Regions from separate parts of the Priestia sp. D51 genome, predicted to be linked through region 1. Evidence: riboswitches for the same ligand, from Rfam matches in the RefSeq annotation. Region 1 holds a riboswitch; each other region holds the start of a gene.
What was found. Region 1 has a riboswitch for S-adenosylmethionine ahead of ACNHOZ_RS22780 (MetQ/NlpA family ABC transporter substrate-binding protein). Riboswitches for the same ligand answer to the same signal wherever they lie in the genome.

Region 1 (5,941 bases):
CTCCCATGCTTCCAAAAGACGGAAAGGTTAAGCTTCATATGTTTGTAGACCAGTCGTCTGTAGAAGTATTTGGAAATGACGGCACGGAAGTAATAACAGACCAGCTCTTTCCAACGCTTTCAAGCAATAAAATAAAGCTTTACAGCAAAGGAGGGGCTGTAAAATTAAATTCTCTTAAGATGTATCCGTTAAAATCTATTTGGAATAAAAGTCCTGTTGATACAAACTTATCTGAATGGAAGAATATTAGCGGACTATGGGCCGATACGATTAACGGAAAACAAGGACGAAGCAAAGAAGATTCCTTTACCTTATCATCAAAAGAAGCAAAAAATTTCACATATGAGGCAAAAATAAAGGTGTTAGACGATTCTGTTTCAAATTCTACAGGAGCAGGAGCGCTAGTATTCCGTTCGGATGAACAGGCAAACAATGCTTATGGTGCGAATGTAGATGTGCTGAATAATCAAATAAAGCTCATTGCGTTTAGAGACGGAATAGGAAAGGATCTCATTATTTACGACGATGGGGGAAAGCTGGATTTAAAACCAAATACGGATTACCATCTAAAAGTGATGGCTGAAGGAGAACACATTCAAGTTTATCTCGATGATAAGCTTGTGATTAATGCAGTGGACCATACCTTTTCAGAAGGCTATGCGGGGCTGAATGTGTGGAATTCTACTAGTTTGTTTAATGAAGTGAAGCTTGAAATAGTGGATTAAGGGATTGTGAAAGCTGCCGTTTACTAAGGCAGCTTTCTTAATCAGTTTATAGCAATTTTTCTAGGGAGACTAAGAAGCTGAACGCACTTCTTCTCTTAATTCATAATAACTAAGCTTTTTCTCAATGACTACAAACAGCCTTTCAAAGAAAAAGCAAAGAATCCAGTAAATAAGTGAAGCGACCAGATACATTTCTAAATATCTATACCCATCATTGGCGATGACCTTAGATATCGCCATAATTTCAACTACTTTTACCGCAAAAGCAAGAGAAGTGGCTTTAATTAAACTAATAAAAATGTTTCCAAGGTTAGGAATAGCGGCTACTAAAGATTGGGGAAAGATAATTCTTTTAATAGCTTGAAAAGTAGTCATTCCTATTGAATATGCAGCTTCAAATTGACCACGGTCAATGGTTTGAATAGAAGAACGGAATACCTCTGATTGATAAGCAGAGGTATTTAATGTGTACGCAATTAAAGCATAAATTAAAGGTGAAATAGTATCCCCGCCTAAGTGCCATCCTTGAGTCTCGTTTAGAAATTCTATAAAAATAGGGATTCCGTAGAAAAATACATAGAGCTGTACGAGCAATGGAGTGCCTCTCATAAATGAGACGTATATAACAGCTATTTGCTTTAGCAGTGGAATTTTATATATTCTGCATACCGCAATGAAAAGACCAAAAATACTTCCTAACGCCATTGAAATGATCGATATTGTTAGTGTTAAAGGCACACCTTTTAAGACTTCAGGAGTTTGCTCCAAAGCAAATCGCAAATCAATAATAGGCAATCATGTTCACTCCTTTACTAGTGCAGGTTATTTAGAGATGCTGACCCTGCCTTTTTTAAGATGTTTCTCTAAATAACTGACTATGATTTCAATTACGATACACATGCTCCAATAAACAAGTGAAATCGTAACATAAATGTCAAACATTCCTATTCCATAGTTGTTGCCCAAAATAAGGCGAACTTGCCCCATAATATCAATAATCCCAATGCTAAAAGCAAGTGCAGTATCTTTTAATAATGAAATCGTAGCATTTCCTAAATTAGGTAGTGCTGCTACAAACGCTTGAGGAAGGATAATTCTTCTTAAGGATTGAAAATAGTTCATGCCTATACTATACGCTGCTTCGAACTGCCCTTTATCAATCGAGAGATATGCTGAACGAATAACTTCTGATAAAGGAGCGGCAGTATGTAAGGAAAAAGCAATTACCAAGAAAGTGATGCGACTCCAGCTGTTAATGTCGATATGGACAAGGAGCAGCAGCTGAGGAAGGCCAAAGTATACAAGAAACAGCTGAACAAGCAGCGGTGTACAGCGCATAAAAGATAAATAGATGGTAGCCATTTTAGAAAAAACAGGCTTTTTTTGAATGCGTATCAGAGCAATCACGAAACCTAAAAGCAACGAAAAAAGTAGAGAAAGGCCTAACATAAATAATGTTAAAGGAAGTTTATCTACCACTTGCCACAATAGTTTTAACCAATCATGAAAATCAGTACTAATCATATCTCACCTCGCCTTAATGAGGAATTCTTATACTCATTTAATCTTGAAAATTGAAGTTTTGTTGATTAATATACTTTAAGTCTTTAAAGAAATTTACTTTAAACCATTTTTCAGCCAAGTTTTCTAGCGTCCCGTCATTTTTTAATTTGACTGTCGCTTTATCAATTTCATCAGCAAGTTTTTGATTATTTTTATCAAAGACTAACCAAGTTGGCTCTTTTGATACAATGCCTCCTACTTTTAAATTTAATTTGAGCTGTTTTTGTACTTCGTTAAATGTTGTTACGTTTAAAAAAATAGCATCCGCTTTACCTTTATCCACTAACTTTAAGTTTTCTGCCGTAGAAGGGTTATCAATGCTTTCTAATGTTAAAGGCTTAGTGGCATGTTCTTTGTTATAAGCATTTAAAATAGCGCGCAATCCACCCGTAGCCGATACAGGTGGAAACTTTTGACCTACCATATCGTCAAGTGTTTTGATATCGTTTCGTGATTTTTGTGTGACTAAAGCTGTTAAAGAATAACCATATTCATGTGCAGGATAAAGAAACTTTTCTTCACGTTCAGGGTTTTTAAAGAACCAGTTGATGGCGAAATCATATTTTCCTGTCGAAACACCTACCAAATTTGTTTCTTCTTCTCCAAGGGTGTATTCAAATTTGTACTCTGGAAGCTTTTTTTCAAGCTGCTTTAAATAATCCATATCATATCCAATAGGTTCATTCTGGTCGTTCGTAAATAGAAAAGGCGGATTTACTTCATCACTCAAAGCAACTTTGATTACTTTTTTATCGCTATTTTCTGAGCTAGAGCTTTGAGAGCATCCTCCTAAAGCCATAATCAGTCCAATTGCCAAAGTTAAAGTAAAGCATAATTTTTTCATCGTTTTATTCCTCCCCATACTAATTTCTGTTTGACGAATAATAAAAAAGCACCGAAAAAGCTGCTAAAAAGCTTTTTCGGTGCCATTGGTGATCCAGTAGGCGGTGAACATATACTTACTACCACGGTAGAGGAAGTATATTCTAACAGTAAAAAATAAGTAAAACTCCTTACAACTTTCATAAAATATATATTACCGATAGAATTAATGTGAATTATATCGGTGTATTCCTATTTTTGTCAATATCATAAATACAAAGAAAAACCTTCTCGCTTAAGTAATAGAAGGCTATTCACTATATAAGAATAAGAAAAGAGAAATCATAAGTTATACAAATCATCTTTTAATTGAGTTTTTATTATACGAATCTTTTGTTATTCCTATACTAAAAATTATATTAAAAATAAACATTGACAATTTTCGGATAATAAAGTTAAATTAATGTAAATAAAACTTTATAAAAACAACTCTTATCAAGAGCGGTGGAGGGACTGGCCCTTTGAAGCCCGGCAACCTAACAATACATGTATTGTTTTGGTGCTAAATCCAGCAATGTGCATGGTATGTACATTGGAAGATAAGAGAACCGATCGTAAACTATCGCTTCTCTTAATCTTTGAGGGAGGCGTTTTTTTATGGAGAAAATAAAGGAGAGAATAAAAACATGAAAAAAGTAACAAAAGCAATTGGCCTTACCTTAGTAGCAGCATCCCTGTTGGTATCAGCAGCCTGCGGCAAATCAGAAGCACAAGCATTAGATTCGAAAAAAATTACAATTGGTGTAACGGGTGGACCTCACCAGCAAATCACAGAGCAGGTGAAAAAATTAGCCAAGAAAGATGGCATTGATATTACGGTAAAAGTCTTTAACGACTATAACACTCCTAATACAGCATTAGATCAACATGATTTAGATAGCAATAACTATCAAACTCTACCTTTTCTAAAGCAGCAAGTGGAAGATAAAAATTATAAGATTACAGATGTGTTCAAAACAGTAGCCTTCCCGATGGGTATTTATGCAAATAGTATTAAAAATGTTAGTGAGCTCAAAAAAGGAGATAAAATTGCAGTACCAAACGACCCAAGCAATGAATACCGCGCGCTAAAACTATTTGAATCTGCAGGAGTTATTAAGTTAAAAGATGGTGTGAAAACAACGGCTACTAAAAAAGATGTTTCTGAAAATAAGCTTGATCTTCAAATCGTAGAGTTAGAGGCGTCTCAACTTCCGTCTCAGTTGGATGAAGTAGCTGCAGCAGCCATTAATACAAACTTCGCAATGGGAGCGGGCTTATCGATTAATAATGATGCAATCTATCATGAAAAAATAAAAAATAATCCATATCCAAACTATTTTGTTGTCCGTACAGAGAATAAACAAGATGAAATTATTGATAAATTGGAAAAATATTATCATTCAGATACAATTCGTACATACATAGAAAAAGAATTTAAAGGTTCTGTTGTACCGGCATTTTAAGGAGGGGCTAGAATGATTGAACTGAAGAAAACTTCTAAAACCTATAAAGTGAACGGAAAAGCAGTAGAAGCTGTTAAAGATGTTTCGTTAACGATTAATAAAGGTGAAGTATTCGGTGTTATTGGCTATAGTGGAGCTGGAAAGAGCACATTAATCCGCTGCATCAATTTATTGGAAAAACCAACTTCTGGAGAGGTCATCATTGATGGAAAAAATCTATCAAAGCTAAGTAAGCAAGAGCTGCAGAAAACGAGAAGAAAAATCGGCATGATTTTTCAAGGCTACAATTTATTAAAAACGGCAACAGTTTACGACAACATAGCGATTCCATTAAAGCTAGAAGGCGTAAACAAAAAATTAATTCAGGAGCGCGTAGAAAAATATTTATCAATCGTAGGACTTTTAGATAAACAAAATCATTATCCTTCACAGCTTTCCGGCGGGCAGAAGCAGCGTGTTGCTATTGCTCGTGCGCTAGCGCATGAACCTGAGATTTTATTAAGTGATGAAGCAACTAGTGCACTTGATCCCGAAACGACCGAAGCCATTTTGAGCTTACTGTTAAAGATTAATAAAGAGCTTGGATTAACAATCTTTTTAATCACGCATGAGTTAAATGTGGTACAACGCATTTGTGACCGAATTGCCGTTATGGAAAATGGACACGTCGTAGAAGAAGGTACAGTCGTTTCCCTTTTTACTAACCCTAAGCATCCGACAACAAAACGCTTTGTAGAATCTGAAAATACCTTCACTATTCCGTCTGAAATAATGGCGTCTTATCGCAGTACCGGTAAGCTGGTTTCTTTGCACTTTGTTGGAAATGAGCTTTCAGAAGAACCAGCTTTAGCTTTAGTTTCTCGGAAATTTAATGTATTGCCAAGCATATTAGCAGGGGGAATTGAACAGCTAAAAAACCACACTCTGGGTAAGTTACTCGTTCATTTACGCGGTGAAAAGGAAGAATATGAACAAGCGATTACATACTTAACAAATCAAGGCGTAATTGTAGAGGAGGTAAACTAAATGGCTGCTTTCTTTAATGAGTGGGGAAGTGTAATCTGGGAAGGTTTATTGCAAACTGCTACGATGACCATTATCTCGTTAATTATTGCCATCATCATTGGTTTACCAATGGGAATCTTTTTAGTAATGACAAGACCAGGTGGTCAAGCTGAAAATGTGTGGGTATATCGAACGTGCAACTGGATTATTAATATTATTAGATCCATTCCTTTTATCATTTTATTATTTTTCATCCTTCCATTCACTAAACTAGTTGCTGGTACTACAATTGGCGTACAAGGTGTTATTGTCCCTTTAGTT
Region 2 (5,941 bases), on a different contig from region 1:
CTCCCTCTGAAATACGATAATAATGCATTTCTTTCACCCCTTTTTAATGTTATACCTATTACATACCCCAAATATTGCTATTTTAACAAATTAATTTTATTATTCTTTATTTTTCCATTTATATATAATTTACAGCGCAACGTTTCGAAACTCATCGTTATAAATGCTAATTTGAAGACGCTGAGAAAAACGTTCTTCTTCAATGTAGGTCTCGGGCATTAATCCAACAGGATATACCCTCGGGTTTTCACCACTTCCTAATATGTATACATACATCTTTCCTTCGCTTGTATATCGAACTTTCGTCGAAATACCTCCTTGCCCTTGAAGAGGCGCATAAACCGCTCTTACATTATCTCTAATTTCTTGTACAAATCCATGTAGTTCAACATCCGAATCGTAATAGTGGTTTGCTTCATACAAGCCGTAAATACGAGACTTATCGATATCACATAATATGCTCCAAAATTCAGATAAATCTTCTTGGAACAACACTTGAATAAAATTTCGTGCAGCTTCTTGCTGTTCTTTTGTTAATTCTTTTGTTAGCGCAAACTCTTCATTTTTTAACATCTCAGTCACCTCCCTTATGTATGTAATACGACAAGAGATACAAATAACCTCTTTTTTCAGCTTATTAGCAACCAATTTATTTTGCACATTAAAAATTGAAAAGCTATCTCGACTAAGATGTCAAAATAACTTTTCAATTACTGTAGAATAATTACGTAAAATACTCGATTTTCGCATTTGGAAAATACTGATCAATGTAATATTCCAACGTCTCTCTTAATTCTTGTTCTTCATCTTTTGCGTATACATACTTTCCAATCCCGTAACGCCCCCATTTGTAGCGGCGCTCTTCTTCATTCATCTCAAGCTTTGTTTTCGGATAGTTTTTCTCAATCACTCGTTTGGCCGGCTTGGTAAAGCGATGCTGAATCATTTCAAATGTAATATCATCTCTTGACTCTTCAGGTATAGAAGCATCAAGCTTCTCAAACAGCTGACGGTATCCCTCTTGCCAACCTTCATGAATGTAAATAGGCGCCACAATAAAGCCAAGTGGATATCCGGCTTTTGCAACTTTATTAGCAGCTTCAATCCGATAATCAAGAGGAGATGTACCAGGTTCAAAGTTTTTTATAACATAATCTGCGTTTATGCTAAAGCGAAAGCGCGTGCGACCATTATGTTTAGCATCCAATAAATGATCCACGTGATGAAACTTAGTCACAAAGCGCAGTTGACCTAGTTCACTTTCCCCAAAATATTCAATCGCGCGCTTTAATGAATGTGTTAAATGATCAATTCCTACGATATCAGATGTACAAGCCGCTTCAAATCGCGTTATTTGAGGGGCTCTTTCCTGCATATATTGCTCTGCTTGACCTAATATTTCTTCCACATTCACGTACGTGCGAATATATGGTTTGCTTCCCATTGTTGTCTGCAAATAACAATAGTGACAGTGCCCCATACACCCTGTTGCAAAAGGTATTGCATATTCAGCTGACGGTTTAGATGTATCAAATTTCAAGGTTTTACGCACACCAACTACTAAAGTGGACTTGGCATTGCGGTATTTTTGCAAATCATTTTTTCCCGGTATATTACGCACTTGATTATGAGAAGTTGTTTGACGAATCTCAATTCCCATCTTCTCAAATTTTTCTTTTAATTGAACACCAAGCGGGTACTCCATTGCCCCTGGCTCAATGTATACTAATTGAGGTACAAAAGGTTTTATCATCATGTACACTTCCTTTTTTCTAATACTAATAGCGTTTGAAAAATAAAAAGACTCTATCCATGGTAATTATTTTCCACATCAAAAAAGACTCTCTATTTAAGAGAGCCTTTCGTCAATCATATTGTTCATAATCAAATATCTTATTATACATGTTCTCTGCTTCTTCATACGTTGAATACACAGCATCATCTTCAGCTAACAAATGATAAGACTCATGCAGAAACAGCGCTTTTTCACCTTTATTTTCAGGGTGTTCAACAATTTCAGCTTGATTAATATTAGCAACGTTTGCCGTATGAGGATTTCGGTAAATAACAAATACTTGATCTCCTACTTGATATTCTTTTTTCTCCACGATCATCATCCTTTTCTTCTTTCTTTACTCGTATGATGTCCGCTTTTATTCATTTTATCCGATAAAAACACGTGGTGAGATCATCAAGAATTTATACGCTTTTACGCTCAATAAACCGAAAAGGAAGCTCAATTTTTTGAGGATCCTTGCTCCTGACTAGTTTAAAAAGCGTTTCGCCCATTTCTTTGAGAGGAAGTTCGATCGTTGTGATTTGTAAATAAGAAGAAAGCGGATGATTATCAAAACCAATAATAGCTAAATTGCCTGGAACTGATATACCCGCTTGTTCGCACTGAGCTTTTATACCAATAGCGACTTGATCGTTTGTTACTAAAAGCGCCTGAGGCCGATTTTTCATCTGCACCAATTTTTTTACCACTTTTTCACCATCTGTCACGTTCAAACAGCCTTGAAACACCCATTCCGGATGATAAGGCTCATTTATTCTTTCTACATATTCTTTGTATGCTTGCTGCCTCTGTTGACTATTTGTACCCGTCATTCTTCCAATACAGTAGCCAATATCCGTATATCCTTTTTCTTTTAAATACATGAGCGCTTTCTTAAAAGTTGCATAATGATCAACGTATACGGAGCGAATAGAACGATTTTGTACGTTTTCGCACACGGCTATCGGCCCGTACTGCTGATAGCATTCAATCGTGCTCCAGCTGCTTGCTCTAGAACAAATAATCACTCCATCAACCTGCTTTGTTTTTAGCATATGAAGCGCTTCTTCTTCTTTTTTTACATCATAGTTCGTCTGACAAATAACAAGCTGATACTGCTTTTCTAACGCTTGAGAGGCCACTCCTTCTAAAAGCAGACTGAAATAAGGATGATTAATAAAAGGCAAGACGACGGCAATCATATTTGTTTTCCCTTTTGATAAGTGAACGGCATTAATGTTTTGTTCGTAATTAAGTTCTTGAATTAATTCTTCTACCAGACGGCGCTTTTCTTCTTTTACATACGGATGATGATTTAAAACCCGTGACACGGTCGAAACAGATACACCAGCTTTTTTTGCGATATCTCGGATATTTGTCATGTTTTCACCTTTTTCTCTTGCGCTGAAACGCGTTTCATACTTTATTCTCATTATAAAGTGAAAAAGCAATAAGCTAAACCCGTTACAATCATGTTTTTATTCACTTATATAAGGAGGTCATATCATGGGTATTTTATTATTCATTTTATTATGCGGAATTGAAATCGGAGGAGCGGCTTATGCACTTAAACAAAATGAGACACTTTGGAAGGAGCTAGATGAAAAAAAGCAGACTGATTTTTTCAAACAGTAAAAAACCCTTAAAAAGAATGTTCTTTTTAAGGGTTTGATATTACGCAGCTTCTTTAGATGATTTTGATTTTTTATTTAAACGAGGAAAGCCAATTACAATTGCAATGATACCGCAAACCGCTGTTAACATTGGATAGAATGTAAATGGAATAATCTCAATCGGTGAAACTTTAGCAAATCCTGCTGCTAGAAGCATTTGTGCACCGTAAGGGATAAGCCCTTGAACGCTGCATGAAAACAAGTCGAGCAGACTGGCTGATTTACGATTGTCAATTGAATACTTATCAGAGATTTCTTTCGCTAACGGACCTGCTGTAATAATTGAAATCGTGTTATTAGCCGTGGCTAAATTGGTTAAACTTACTAATCCGGCGATACTGAATTCTCCGCCTTTTTTTGTTTGAATGCGTCGTGTTAATAGGTTCAATAAGAACTGAATACCGCCGTTATAGCGAATGAGTTCAACCATTCCGCCAATTAAAAGAGATAAAATAATTAATTCCGACATTCCGCCAATACCTTCTGTCACAGTTTTAGCAAGAGAAGAAAGCGTGTAGCTTCCGTCAGCTAATCCAATTACGCCGGCTAATACAATTCCTCCGGTTAAAATGCTTAATACGTTTGCACCAAATATGGCAGCAACGAGTACGCCGACATAAGGCAAGATTTTAAACCAGCTAAAATCTTTAATTTCTACTGATGACGTATTGCCTAGCGTCATTACCAGTAATAAAATCACTGTAACAATCGCTGCAGGAAGGACAATGAAAAAGTTTACTTTTAATTTATCTGACATATTTGTTTTTTGCGTACGAACTGCCGCAATGGTCGTATCAGAGATTACGGATAAATTATCTCCAAACATTGCACCACCAACAACAGCAGCAATTGCCAATGTAATGGATACATGCGCCTGCTCACTGATTCCTACAGCGATAGGCCCTAACGCAGCGATCGTTCCCATTGACGTTCCCATCGAAATTGAAATGAATGCGCCAATAACAAAGATTCCGACTACCACTAAGCTTTGCGGAAGCACAGACAGAGCTAAGTTTACCGTTGAATCAACAGCTCCCATGCCTTTAGCGACTTCTGAAAAAGCACCTGCTAAAATAAAAATAAGTACCATAATAATGATATCAGGATGCCCTGCTCCTTTAGCAAAGCGTTCCACTTTTACATTAAGTGAATCTTTGCGGTTCATAGCCAGCGCCACAATGGCTGCAATGATAATAGCTACTAATACAGGCAGCTTATAAAAATCTCCCGTTATAATTCCTGATCCGACAAACAGGACTAAAAAGACGCCCAGCGGTAACAGCGCCCAGCCGTTTCCTTTTTGTTGTTCCATTCTTAACACCTCTTGTTTACGTAATAAAAAAAGACCCCTTCTTATTGATAAGAAGAGGTCTCTTATTTGTATCATAAGATTACCCTTCTCATCTTCCAAACGAAACATCGTCTGCTGGATTTGGCACCGCACTGCGTACAGCCAGTTGCCGAGACATCGTAGGGCCAGTCCCTCCGTCTCTCTTGATAAGAAGTTTGTAGTTGTTTTAAAAATAGTCTTTCACTACTGTAATCTCTTTTTATTTAATTGTCAAATGCTATTTTAGAAAAATATATAGCGTGAAAATTCTCACATCAATTAGCTACGTCACGTTTTAAAAACGCCACCCATGCTACGCCCATAAAGAAGACAAAGTGTGCAACTAAGATGAAGATTGAAAATGGAATTGTCATTCCGTCAAACATCGTCTTCATTCCGTCCATATACTGCACAAAGTTTGTGTTGGCGAACAGTAAAAATTTCCCCCACCATAGACCAAACTGTGATACTATCCCAGTTACTGCTTTCGCCCCAATACTTACGACAATAGCTAGACTTGAAGCAAGCGCGCTGTTTCTAAATAAAGACGACAGCATGAATGCGAACGTCATCATCATAAACGTTTCCATATACGCGCTGTCATACGTAAGCGTAATGTTTTTAAGCAGCTGCGCATCTCCTTCTAGACTGGCAAATCCAAAGAACAATGCTCCCCATACAAACGAAAAAAGCAAATAACTCAGCAAATAATACAAGCTAATTAAAATGAGCGTTATGTACTTGGACGTTAAAATCGTTGAACGTCTAGCAGGGCGAATTAAAAGAAGCTTAATGGTACCCGCTTCAAACTCTTTTGCAACCATTGATCCTCCAACAGCAAGCGCGAAAAATTGAACGAGGATCAGCATGCCTGCACTAAATGACAGGAAATTCAATATGTTGTCTTCCGTTCCTGCGCTGTTTGCTACTTTCTTCATTAAAAGAGCCATACAAAGAGTTAAGATGCCGATTGTAATAAACGTGACTTTTGTACTTCTTTTGTAAAACCATTTCATATGTTCATTTTGAATTAACTTAAGCATGGTGCTCTCCCTCCGTAACGGACATAAACGAATCTTCAAGCGTCTCATAAACAGGAGTGATTCGGTAGACTAAAATATCGCTGTCCACTAATTTTCTATTCACAGCTGGAATTTGTTC
Region 3 (5,941 bases), on a different contig from region 1:
TTCTCCTCCGTCTTTGTAGATCTTTCCTTCGTACTCGTCGTAAGCTCCGCACAATATTTTCATCAACGTACTTTTACCGGCACCATTGGCTCCCAATAAAGCATGAATTTCCCCTTTTTGAACAGTAAAATCAACTTTGTTCAGCGCTTGAAAAGAACCAAAGTTTTTTGTAATGTTCTTCATTGAAAGCTCGTTCGTCATGTCTGTCCCTCCACTTCTACTCTTTTTTACCCCATTCTTCTACGTACTGACTAAGCTGGTCCATATTAATCGTTTGATTAGGCAAGTCAGTTTGTTTGACTAAAACCGGATCAAAGGAATAATAACGAGGGATCTCTTGACCGGAAATCTTTTTAAGAAGCAGATCAACCTGCTTTTCTCCTACTGAAGCTGGGTTTACAGCAGCTGACGCTTTCCACGGGCTGTTTTTTGCCTGCATCATTTGCAGGTCTTCATCAGATAAGTCCACTCCGTATACCTTAATCTCATCTCGTCCTGCTTCTTTAATCGCTCTTGTGACTCCTTTTGCAAATTCGTCCCAAGGTGCCCAAACGGCTGCAATGTCTTCTTTATTTGGATACTGCTTTAATACAGCCGCCATTTTATTTTGAGTGTCTAGAGAGGTGTTGTCTGTTGCGCTTCCAAACGTGGCAATTTGTTTTACATCTGGATAGCGATTCATCATAATTTTATAAATGCTGTCGCGTTTTTCCATCGGTGCAAAGCCTCCAACAAACGCATATACAATATTTCCTTTTCCGTTAATGTCCTGCATCATTTGCTTTAACCCCTGGAGCGCAAGCATATAATCATCTTGGTCAATCGTTGTAACGCCTTCTACTTTTAATTCTACGTCTGTTGCAATAACGGGAATCCCTTTTGCAATCGCGCGCTTCACGCCAGGTTCAAGGGTTTCAGCCCGGCCGTGGTCAATCATAATACCGTCAACATTTTGGTTAATAGCCGTGTCTAAATACGCAGCCATTTTAGATTGATCATTATTAGAATCAGAAACGGATAGCTGTACTCCGGCTTTTTTAGCCGCTTTTGTCACACCTGTTATGTACTGAGCAGCGTGAGTGCCTGATGTAAATTCAGAAATAAGCGCAATTTTTGTATCTTTCGTAATCTGTTTTCCTTCTTGCTGTACAGGCTTAGCAGAAGCCGCTTGCTGCGCTGGAGCTGCCTGTGCTTTCTCGTTTAGACTTGGCTGTTCTTTCGTGCAGGCAGCCAGCGCAAAAACTAGAAGTACGAGCAAAGTAAGTGGCCACAGCATTTTTTTACTCTTTTTCATGGTGTTCCTCCTATTATACTTATTATTCATATAAAAATAGTTAGTTTTATAATAATCCAAAGAATACCCCGCTTTTAGATGTAAAAGCGGGGTGATCATGACCTATGCTTTACAAGTAGTTGTTATGCGTAAATAGGTACCCATCCTTCAGTTGTCACAAAAATTCGCACAGCGACTACTTTACGATCTTCCATTAGTGTAAAGTAATGAAGAATGTTTTCTGGTACTGAAATTAAATCGCCTGGCTCTAATTCAACATCAAAAAATTCGCCGTCTTTTCCTTGAATAACAAAGATTCCATGACCGCTTACGATAAAGCGAACTTCGTCATCTGTATGAATATGCTTGCGCTGAAAGTTTTTTAACAATTCATCAATGTTTGGTGTAGATTCCGATAACGAGATAACATCTTGAGCTTTATAGCCGCGGCGTTCAGAAATATCTTTAATATCCTCATCAAAAGCGTTTAAAATTTCTTTTTTTTCTTCATCAGTTAAATCATATTTTTCACGAAGATTTTCTGGAAGTTTTGTAATATCCCAGTTTTCATAAATAACTTCATTGTTTGCCAGAAAAGCTGATACTTCCTCTTGAGTTTCAATTCTTTTATTATTTACATGTAAGCGAATTTGCGCCATTTTTATTTCCTCCTTTTATAAATGCACCTTTGGCTTAATGCCTTTAAGTGATAGTAATTTCACATGGTAGCTAAATAGAAATTCATAGGCTTCTAGCGCTTTTTTTGTTTCAAACGCATTTTTTCCCCATACCGTAATCCCGTGGTTACGAATTAAAATCGCGCCTTGATTGCCTTTTATATGGTGAGAAAATTCTTCTGCTAGTGTCGGAATATCCGCGTAATTCGGAATAATCGGAACAGTAATTTCCGCATCTTCCTCCCAAATACCCAGTGCCTTAATAATTTCTTGGCCTTTGAATGAAATAAACCCTTCATCTCCGTACAGTTCAGAGATCACGTTGTTGTCGATTGTATGTACATGAAGGCTGCACCCAGCATTCGTTGACTCGTAAATCTTAACGTGCAAAAGCGTTTCAGCAGAAGGCTTTAAATGCGTTTCTTCTGCAGGTTTCCCGTATTGATCAACTAACAAAAAGTCTTCATTTGTGCGTTTTCTTTTATCTTTTCCACTTGCTGATACAAAGAAAGTTGTCGGATTTTGATCCACTTTAATCGCTAAGTTTCCGCTTGTACCGAAGAACCAATCGCGCTCTGCCAACTCATCTTTTATATCTGCAAGCTCGTGTAATCTTTGCTGAGCCATAATACTCATGCTTTCACCTCTTCTGTTAATTCTTGTAAATGGTGAATCACATCATAAAAAGTAGAAAAAGGACGATACGGTAGAGATAGCTCTTCGCATTTTTTAATTAAAAAGTCACGCGCAATGACAGTGTCAGCTAATTTGGCAGCCTGCAAATCTGTAATTGAATCGCCAATAACAACCGTATGATCTCTTTCATCTGCAAGATGGCGAATAATCGTTGGCTTACAGCAGCCGCAGTCATTTGTACACTGTTTATCACATGTATGAGGCCACGTAATGGAAATATGCTCACCGGAAAAATCAGATCCGTTGCAGTAGAGCATTTCCTCTGCAACTCGATTTCCCAAAAGCGGTTTTACAAAAAAGTCAATTCCTCCGCTTACAATATAAAGCGGAATATGATGCTCTTTTGTATAGGCAATAAAATCATCAAATCCATCTCGAATAGCAGACGTCTCTAAAATATAAGAAATAATATCTTCCTTTAATTCCACGGGAAGCAAGGCAAACATTTGCCCTACTCCTTCTTGAATGGAGACGCGCTGTGCTAGCACGTCGTCTTTAATACTTTCCCACTCCGGAGGAGCAAATTGTTTCATAATAGCAATAATGTTATCGCTATTTGTGATTGTTCCATCAAAGTCACAAAAGATTTTTAACGATGTCATGCTTTCACCTCTACTGTTCCCCATAGTTGCAAAGCTTTTTGCAACTCTTTTGATTCTTCCGCTTTTTCGGCTAGTGTTTGATGAGAGAGTACTCCATCTATCGCCGCACGGAATGCTTTTCCTCCTCCGATAGCGCCGTCTGGATGACCGTGAACTCCGCCTCCTGCATTAATAATGCTGTCGATGCCAAAGTCCTTCACAAGCTGCGGTACCATTCCAGGATGAATTCCTGCTGAAGGAACCGGGAAAGTCTGCTTATATTTGTACACAGGACGCGTTAATTCGTAGGCAATGCCTGTCGTATCTTCAAGAGAAAGCGCTACGCTTCCGTATGGTGATGGAAACAGTGAGAAATCCGCTCCGGCTAAGCGCAATAGTTTTCCAAGCAGTAATGAATTTGAAAAACCGTAAAACTCTGATGGCGTAAGCGCTCCGCTAACAGCTGGGTGTGCCATAATCGGCAAGTTAATTTCATCATCTTCTCGAAGTGCCTGCAGTACGTCTAACCCGTAAGCAAATACGTTGAATAAAAGAGCATCGGCTCCTAGCTCAGCTGCTTTTCTCGCTTTTTCTTTTAATTCAAACGTTCGTCCCGTTAAATTAACAGCATACAGCGTGCGGTGTCCCGTTTTTTCGTATACTTCATTCAGTACTTTTTTTCCTTCTGTAACGCGAGCTTCAAAAGGTGTTCGTTCACTATCAAACAAAATCTCGTCGTCTTTAACCAAATCCACTCCGCCAAGCGCTTGCTCACGAAGCTGAGTTGTTAAGTACGTCATATCTCTTCCAATTACGCCTTTAAAAATACTCATCACAAGCGGACGGTCATAAACGCCTAGTTTCTCTCGGATACCTTCTATTCCAAAGCGCGGTCCTGGGAATTCAGCTAATAATTCATCAGGAAAATCCAAGTCTAATAATTTCACTTTTCCATCAAGTGATAGTTTTCCGAAAACCGTAACTAAAATAGCCGGTAAATCTCTTGAAAAGTTGGCAGTAGGATAAGCAATTTTGACAATAGCCTGCTTAACCTCTCCGCCTAAATATCCGTTAACACGTTCGCAGTCTTGAAGCTCAGTTACGGATACGACGCGCCCTTTATGCTTTTGAAGCTGCTGTTGATCTAAAAGCGGCAGATCTGTCCATGAGCCGACGGTTAGTCCTAAAGCGATTCCTTCCGCTTTTTTATGAAAATTTCCTTTATTGTCATGTAGTAAGTAGCTTGCAACGATTTCACTCATTATGCTAAAAACTCCCTTGCTGTTTAATATCGTTAATAAAAAAAACCTCTTCTGTAATTAAGAAGAGGCTTTCGTTGCTCTTCTTATCTCTCAGCTGCTGCTGCAAGAATTAGCACCGTGCTTAACATGCGTTAAGTCGGTTGCCGGGCTTCATCGGGCTAGTCCCTCCACCTACTCTTAATAAGAAAGTTGCTATTTATTTAAATTGAATTCGTAGATTATATACTAAATAAAAAATACCGCTAGGATTTATCGGTTATTAATCTCGTTAACTTCTTACATATTAAGCCAACTCAAAAAGGATTGTCAATGCGTTTTTAAAATAAATTTAATTTTTTTATTCGAGATACAGCTTCTCTCATGCGCTCTTCATCCGTCAGCAGTCCTACGCGCACATAGCCTTCACCATATGTTCCGAAGCCTACTCCAGGTGCCACTACAACGTGGGCTTTTTCAAGAAGTAAATCTGAAAATTGTTCAGAAGTATATCCTTTAGGAACTTTTAGCCATGCAAAAAAGGAACCCGCTGGAGATGTAACGTCCCAACCAATTTCTTGAAGCCCTTGAATAAAGGTATTGCGTCTAGATTCATAGCGCTTAACTAAATCATTCACACATTGTTGAGATTCTAACAGAGCTGCCGCTGCTGCCTCTTGAACCGCCCCAAAGAGGCTGACATACATATGATCTTGAAGAAGATTAATAGCTTCTACTACACTTTCATTTCCTACAGCAAATCCAACTCGCCATCCCGCCATGTTATACGTTTTAGAAAGAGTATAAATTTCAATTCCCGTCTCTTTTGCACCAGGAGTCTGTAAAAAGCTGATTGGCTTTTTACCATCAAATCCAATGGCTCCGTAGGCAAAGTCGTGTACCACACAAATATCGTGCTTGGCAGCAAACGCCACGGTGTCTTCAAAAAATTCTGCTGTTGCCACTGCACCGGTAGGATTATTCGGATAGTTTAAAAACATGAGCTTTGCCTGTTCTTTAGCACGTTCACCTATCTCTTCGTATACGGGCAGAAAATGATTTTCAGCCGTGAGCGGCATCACTTCCATCTTTGCTTTTGCAAGCTCTACTCCAGACCAGTAATCAGGATATCCAGGATCCGGAACCAGCACCGTATCTCCAGGGTTTAATAAGCACTGCGGAATTTCTACAAGTCCACCCTTCCCGCCAAACAAAATAGCTACTTCTTTTTCAGGATCCACATCAACGCCATATTCTCGTTTATAAAAAGTCGCAACGGCCTCTTTTAAAAACTGGTGCCCCCGAAATGGAGAATATTTATGATGTATAGGATTAGCACTTGCTTTTTGGAGTGTTTCTACAATATGTGAAGGAGTAGGCTGATCAGGATTTCCCTGCCCTAAGTTAATAACGTCGTGCCCTTGGGCCATTACTTTTCCTACCTTGCCTACAAGTGATGCAAAAAATTGTTTTGGT
Region 4 (5,941 bases), on a different contig from region 1:
GAGGAAACAAAAACAGCTGTGACAGAAGTTACGATGTCTATTCAAGAAATTGCTGCGGGTTCTGATAAGCAGTTGCTAAGTGTGGTTGAAACCGAGCAAGCTATGGTGGATATGGCCAAGCTGCTTCAGAAAATCACTGATCATTCTTCAAAGGTACAACAATCGATGAACAGAGCCTCTGAACATGCTTCTACCGGAAATGTTGTGGTGAAAGATGTGACGAATCAAATGAATAAAATCTATGAAACCGTTAAGATATCGACCAGTGAAGTAAAGGGACTCGAAGATCGTTCCGCAGAGATTGGCCGCATTATTAATACAATTACAAGAATTGCTGAACAAACAAATCTTCTTGCACTTAATGCTGCTATTGAAGCTGCAAGGGCTGGAGAACATGGAAAAGGTTTTGCTGTAGTGGCAGGGGAAGTACGTAAGCTAGCGGAAGAATCTAAAACGTCCGCTATACAAATCAGTCATTTGTTAAAAGAAATTGAAGTACAGGCAAAGCGGGCTTATCAAAACATGGAAGTGAATACGGAAGAAGTCACGCTTGGTATTGCCACTGTCGAAGATGTAACACAGCAGTTTTCCACAATTATGGAAGATGTCTTTGCCGCTCAAGAACAAATGAACAAAATGACAAAAGCAACAGGAGAGATTGATGGGTATTCGTTCAAAGTAATGGAGTCCGTCATGACCCTTTCGGAGGTTGCTAAACAAGCAGCTGCTTACGCTGAAGAAGTAGCTGCGGCTTCACAAGAAGAGTTAGCATCTATAGAAGAACTTGTGATGTTGGCCGCTAATTTAAAAGCTACGGTAAGTGAGTCCTGAAGTCTATCTTGATATGTACGTAATACGCGCAGTTTTCTGCGTGTATTCGTTTTATTTATATCTTTTATAGAAAACGATAAATAGAATTGACACTCTATAAAAGCAGTTGTATAGTGAGTACGCAAGGCGGCAGTCTGCCTTTTTTAATTCTTAGTAAACTTATAAGTTAAATAAAATATTTAAGTACTATATAAGGAGACAAAGAGATGAAAAATGAATTCCGTTTGGCAACAAATGACGACGCGGATAACTTATTGAACTTAACTCTACAAGCATATAAGCCTATTCGAGAGCTAGGCATTCCTTTCTTAGCAGCTACTGCTGATCTTGCCCTCGTTAAGAAAAATATTTCTCAAAACCTTTGCTATGTATATGAAGAAGATAAAAGAATCGCTGCCACTGTATCTATACGAATGCCTTGGGGAGAACATCCAGGTCCTTTTGCTGTTCCGCACTTTTGGTGGTTTGCAGTGGACCCGTCGTTTGCCAGGAAAGGCGTTGGATCTAAGCTGCTTCATCTAGTAGAGGAAGAGGTAATAAAGAATACGTTTAAATCGCCAGGTGTGTCTTTAGGAACAGCAAAAGAACATCCTTGGTTAGTTGAGATGTATGAACGAAAAGGATATGTTCAAGCTAAAGAAAAGCACCTTGCACAAGGCTATACGACCGTATTTCTTTATAAAAAATTCAATGAGGTACACTCTTTGTCGTAAAAGATAGAGAAGTGGTCTAAATTAAGAAATGTGAAAGAGTGATAAATATGACAGATCAATTACTACTAAATACGCTAATAGACATACGCCGTGAGCTGCACCGGTTTCCAGAGCTTTCAATGAAAGAATATGAAACAACTAAACGTATTAAAAAGTGGTTAAAGCACTACGATATTTCTATAGCGGATGCATTCCATTTAGACGTGGGAGCAGTAGCGGAAATTGTGGGAGGAAAGCCGGGACCTACTATCGCTATTCGAGCTGATATTGATGCGCTGCCAATTGAAGAAAAAACCAATCTGCCATTTGCTTCTGAAGTGAACGGTGTTATGCACGCATGCGGACATGATTTTCATACGGCTTCTATAATCGGAGCAGCCATTCTTCTCAAAGAGCGTCAGCAGGAGCTTTGCGGTACGGTTCGATTTATCTTTCAACCGGCCGAAGAAACGGCTTCTGGGGCAAAAATGCTCGTTGAAAAAGGTGTGCTCGAAGGAGTAGAAGCGATATTTGGAATGCATAACAAACCGAATCTTCCTGTAGGAACCATTGGTGTCAAATCGGGACCTTTAATGGCAAGCGTTGATCGTTTTGAAATTGACGTCAAAGGAGTAGGCGGTCACGCAGGTATTCCAGAAAAAACAGTAGATCCGATTGCTGCTGCTGGTCAAATTGTTACTAGTTTACAAACCATTGTCAGCCGTAATCTCAGCCCATTTCAAAATGTTGTTGTCAGCATAACTCGAATCCACGGAGGGAGCTCGTGGAACGTCATTCCTGACAAAGTAACGCTTGAAGGAACAGTGCGTACCTTTCAAGAAGAAGCGAGAGAAAAAATACCGGCTCTTATGAAACGAACTGCTGAAGGGATTGGAGCAGCTTTCGGCGCTTCAGTAGACGTTAAATGGTATCCGTATCTTCCTGTAGTAAACAATGATGATACGCTGGAAAAATTGGTTATTAACGCTGCAGAGAATCTTAGTTATCAAGTGGTAGAAGCTGAACAATCGCCTGGAGGAGAAGATTTTGCCGTATATCAGCAGCGTGTACCAGGATTTTTTGTATGGATGGGTACGGCTGGAGAATATGAATGGCACCATCCTTCTTTTTCATTAAATGAAGAGGCATTACTTGTAGCAGCTTCTTATTTTGCTAATCTAAGCTTTGACTTTTTGAATTCATTCCATTACCAAAAAAATTAAAATATTTTTATTTTTCTATTTACGCGGATGGAATTGTTTGATAAAATAAATTTTAAATTAAAAAAGTTATCACGAGTGGACGAGAGATCTGGCTCTTTGACTCCACAGCAACCTACGAATGTAAGGTGCTCCTACCAGCAAAGCATGTGCTTTGGGTGATAAAACGGGTGAAAAACTCATTTTGCATCTAAGCAAAATGAGTTTTTTTTATTTTTCTAAAAGGAGAGGGTTTTATGAGTCATACAGCAGTTGCAGCACATACAGGAGAGAAAGCATTAAAGGAAGCCGTAAAATTATTAGGAAAGCATTATCAAGTAGCATATCGTGAATTAGAAACATTTTATGAAATTGTGGTCGAAAACCATGTTCGTACATATGCTGTAGGCATAGATATTAAAGATGTACAAAAAGCAAATGAACTAGAAATTTATTCATCATGCTGTTCCAAGCTTGAGCGAGTAGGCTGTCTTTTATAGAAGTCTGCTCGCGCCTCTATTTTTAAAGTGTTTTTAAATAGAAAGCATGTTTTTTGACAATTGAAGAATCTGGTGGGTATAATCATTACTCACTAGGTTTTAAAATTAATCATAAATTGTCGAAATTTTTACACAAATTAAAGGTTACATTCGAAATGAATTGTGGTATGTTATAAAACAAGAATATTTTATGAAAGGAGCATTGAAATGGAAATGTCTCTTGAACATGGAAACGATGCAGGAAGCGAACAGCTTATTGATCGTATCCTAGACTTTTTAGAAGATGACGAAAAGTAAAAAAAAAGAGTGTGCGGTGCTAGCCCTAGCCGCGCACTCTTTTTTTATCATGTGCGTCAAGGCGGCGCATACTATGATACATAGGGATAGAATGAAAGGGTCTCTGTCAAAGGGATTGACGAATCGTTTTGTTTGATGGAAAATTTAGAAAAAGGAAAGAGATGAAGGGTATGTCGAACAAAACATCTTTGTATCAAACAAAAGAACAGTTAAAGAAGCTTGTAAGCGAATTGGTTTCTATACCTAGCGTGACAGGAACGATGGCAGAAGTGGAAATGGCTGAATCGATAGCGTCGTATTTATTGAAGCTGCCTTACTTCCAAAAAAACGAGCAAGTTGAGCTTCATTCAACAGGAGACGGGCGATCGATTGTCACAGCTTTTGTTGAAGGGAAAAATACGAATAAAACAGTTGTATTAGTCAGTCATTACGATGTAGTGGATGTACAAGATTATGGACAGTGGAAAAAGGATGCTTTTCACGCTGATACGTTAACGAGTACTTTTTATAATGATATGGAACAAGTTCCGGCGCACGTACAAAAAGATATGATAAAAGGAGACTGGCTTTTTGGCCGAGGAACGATGGACATGAAAGCAGGTATTGCTCTGCATATCAGTATGATTGAACGAGCATGCAACGGAGAGTTTGACGGAAACATCCTGCTTCTGTCGGTACCGGATGAAGAAGTAAATTCGCTCGGAATGAGAAAAGCAGTGCCTGTTCTTTTAGAACTTGCGTGCAAACATCAGCTGGATTTTTCTCTCATGCTAAATGCAGAACCAGTATTCAGCCGCTATCCTGGTGATCAAACGAACTATGTGTACTCAGGATCGATTGGGAAGATCATGCCAAGCTTTTTGTGTTATGGAAAAGAAACTCATGTAGGGGAACCGCTAGCTGGTTTGAATGCTAATTTACTAGCTTCTTATTTAACAAAAGAAATAGAATTAAACGTTGATTTTTGCGAAAAAGTAAGAGATGAAACGAGTCCACCTCCTACTGTGCTGATACAAAAAGATTTAAAAGAAGAGTATTCCGTTCAAGTTCCGCACTCTGCCGTTGTATTATTTAATTTATTTATGTTAAACCGCTCTCTTAAAGAAGTAACAGATCTGCTGTTGAAATCGGCTGACAAAGCGGCTTTGAATGTAAAAAAACATTATAACAAAGCTGCTCGGCAGTACGCTGTGGGAATGGAGGGTTCATCTCTTGACGTGAACGTATGGACGTATGAAGAACTTTATACTCATGCAGTCAAACAGCACGGTGAAAAATATGTGCAAGAAATGGAAGCGGCACTTTTGGCACAAGAAGATGATGACAGAAATAAAACCATTAAATTAGTAAACTCTTTAGCTGGTTTATGTAAAGAAGCAGCTCCGATGATAGTCTTATTTTTTACGCCGCCTTTTTACCCGGCCGTTTGTTCACATGATGATCTCTTTGTACAAAAGATTTTGTCAAACGTACAGGCAACTGCCAAAGAGCAATTCCAAGTGGAGCTAGTTGAACAAAGTTATTTTGGTGGAATTTCGGATTTAAGCTATGCCAGCCTGCAGCACCCGCTTCATACATTTAACACGTTAGTAGCCAATATGCCTCTATGGAATAAAGGATATCATATCCCGCTAGAAGAGCTAGAGGAGCTCAAGATGCCGGTGCTGAACATTGGACCGCTGGGAAGAGATGCGCATCAATGGACCGAAAGATTAGACGTTCAGTATTCCTTTGAGATTTTGCCTCACTTCATTTATCAAGCTATAAAAGAAGCACAGAAATAAACATCCGCCCGCGGATGTTTATTTGTTGAATTTAAAAGAAGCTCCTTGTACGGTAATTTGTTGCGGTGTTAGAGCGTGGTCCAATTCAACCAAAAATGGACGCTCTCCAACTTTTTTTAATGTATCATGGACAACACCTTGTGTTCCGCTGCAAAAAATAAGGTTTCCTTCATTGACATATAGTTTTTGACAACGTGCATCAAGTAAAGAGTCTTTGTAGCTTTCGCCAGCCTGAACGTCCAGCAGTTTTGTCCATTTGCTGATGGATTCTTCAAGGTTATGTACAGCACAGTAAATGTTTTTTAGCTGCAGCTGACCGGCTTGATGGGAAGAAAGAGCAGCTAGCTTTGGCTTGCGTTTTTCTTCTGGTTCACCCCACTCAATAAAAAAAGGAAGAGGCAAGGAATCGTGGTCAGCTTCAATAAAACACATTCTCCATTGAAGTCTTTCTCCATCATTAGTTTGACGAGACCCCGCTACAGGACCTTTTACAGTGACGTTCTTGCTTTCTAGCTCTTTTATCAGCAAATCCATATCATCTGTACGGAGTGCAAATCGACCAAAATGACCAAGTGACGTATGTTCGTTAACAAGCTGCTGAATAAGATCATTATCTGTAACTGTTTGAGCTAATGCGA

Region 2: linked by a shared signal. The riboswitch ahead of ACNHOZ_RS17625 (Na+/H+ antiporter NhaC family protein) and the one ahead of ACNHOZ_RS22780 (MetQ/NlpA family ABC transporter substrate-binding protein) in region 1 are both predicted to bind S-adenosylmethionine.
Region 3: linked by a shared signal. The riboswitch ahead of mtnW (2,3-diketo-5-methylthiopentyl-1-phosphate enolase) and the one ahead of ACNHOZ_RS22780 (MetQ/NlpA family ABC transporter substrate-binding protein) in region 1 are both predicted to bind S-adenosylmethionine.
Region 4: linked by a shared signal. The riboswitch ahead of ACNHOZ_RS15000 (hypothetical protein) and the one ahead of ACNHOZ_RS22780 (MetQ/NlpA family ABC transporter substrate-binding protein) in region 1 are both predicted to bind S-adenosylmethionine.

Annotation. Positions count from the first base shown of each region.
Region 1 covers NZ_JBLTIR010000006.1:225,889-231,829, reverse strand. Annotated here, with positions in the region: gene ACNHOZ_RS22800 (GH32 C-terminal domain-containing protein) at 1-725, shown strand, start outside; gene ACNHOZ_RS22795 (amino acid ABC transporter permease) at 795-1,520, opposite strand; gene ACNHOZ_RS22790 (amino acid ABC transporter permease) at 1,548-2,249, opposite strand; gene ACNHOZ_RS22785 (transporter substrate-binding domain-containing protein) at 2,287-3,132, opposite strand; SAM riboswitch class I at 3,600-3,716, shown strand; gene ACNHOZ_RS22780 (MetQ/NlpA family ABC transporter substrate-binding protein) at 3,797-4,615, shown strand; gene ACNHOZ_RS22775 (methionine ABC transporter ATP-binding protein) at 4,628-5,641, shown strand; gene ACNHOZ_RS22770 (methionine ABC transporter permease) at 5,642-5,941, shown strand, end outside.
Region 2 covers NZ_JBLTIR010000004.1:174,649-180,589, forward strand. Annotated here, with positions in the region: gene ACNHOZ_RS17595 (hypothetical protein) at 1-28, opposite strand, end outside; gene ACNHOZ_RS17600 (hypothetical protein) at 130-573, opposite strand; gene splB (spore photoproduct lyase) at 725-1,753, opposite strand; gene ACNHOZ_RS17610 (transcriptional regulator SplA domain-containing protein) at 1,866-2,114, opposite strand; gene ACNHOZ_RS17615 (LacI family DNA-binding transcriptional regulator) at 2,200-3,159, opposite strand; gene ACNHOZ_RS17620 (hypothetical protein) at 3,284-3,412, shown strand; gene ACNHOZ_RS17625 (Na+/H+ antiporter NhaC family protein) at 3,452-4,762, opposite strand; SAM riboswitch class I at 4,848-4,954, opposite strand; gene ACNHOZ_RS17630 (ABC transporter permease) at 5,056-5,823, opposite strand; gene ACNHOZ_RS17635 (ABC transporter ATP-binding protein) at 5,816-5,941, opposite strand, start outside.
Region 3 covers NZ_JBLTIR010000003.1:671,403-677,343, reverse strand. Annotated here, with positions in the region: gene ACNHOZ_RS15275 (sugar ABC transporter ATP-binding protein) at 1-201, opposite strand, end outside; gene ACNHOZ_RS15270 (sugar ABC transporter substrate-binding protein) at 218-1,294, opposite strand; gene ACNHOZ_RS15265 (1,2-dihydroxy-3-keto-5-methylthiopentene dioxygenase) at 1,417-1,932, opposite strand; gene ACNHOZ_RS15260 (methylthioribulose 1-phosphate dehydratase) at 1,948-2,586, opposite strand; gene ACNHOZ_RS15255 (2-hydroxy-3-keto-5-methylthiopentenyl-1-phosphate phosphatase) at 2,583-3,248, opposite strand; gene mtnW (2,3-diketo-5-methylthiopentyl-1-phosphate enolase) at 3,245-4,489, opposite strand; SAM riboswitch class I at 4,570-4,676, opposite strand; gene ACNHOZ_RS15245 (pyridoxal phosphate-dependent aminotransferase) at 4,807-5,941, opposite strand, start outside.
Region 4 covers NZ_JBLTIR010000003.1:618,529-624,469, forward strand. Annotated here, with positions in the region: gene ACNHOZ_RS14985 (methyl-accepting chemotaxis protein) at 1-831, shown strand, start outside; gene ACNHOZ_RS14990 (GNAT family N-acetyltransferase) at 1,038-1,544, shown strand; gene ACNHOZ_RS14995 (amidohydrolase) at 1,592-2,746, shown strand; SAM riboswitch class I at 2,810-2,911, shown strand; gene ACNHOZ_RS15000 (hypothetical protein) at 2,980-3,222, shown strand; gene ACNHOZ_RS15005 (M20/M25/M40 family metallo-hydrolase) at 3,690-5,303, shown strand; gene ACNHOZ_RS15010 (VOC family protein) at 5,322-5,941, opposite strand, start outside.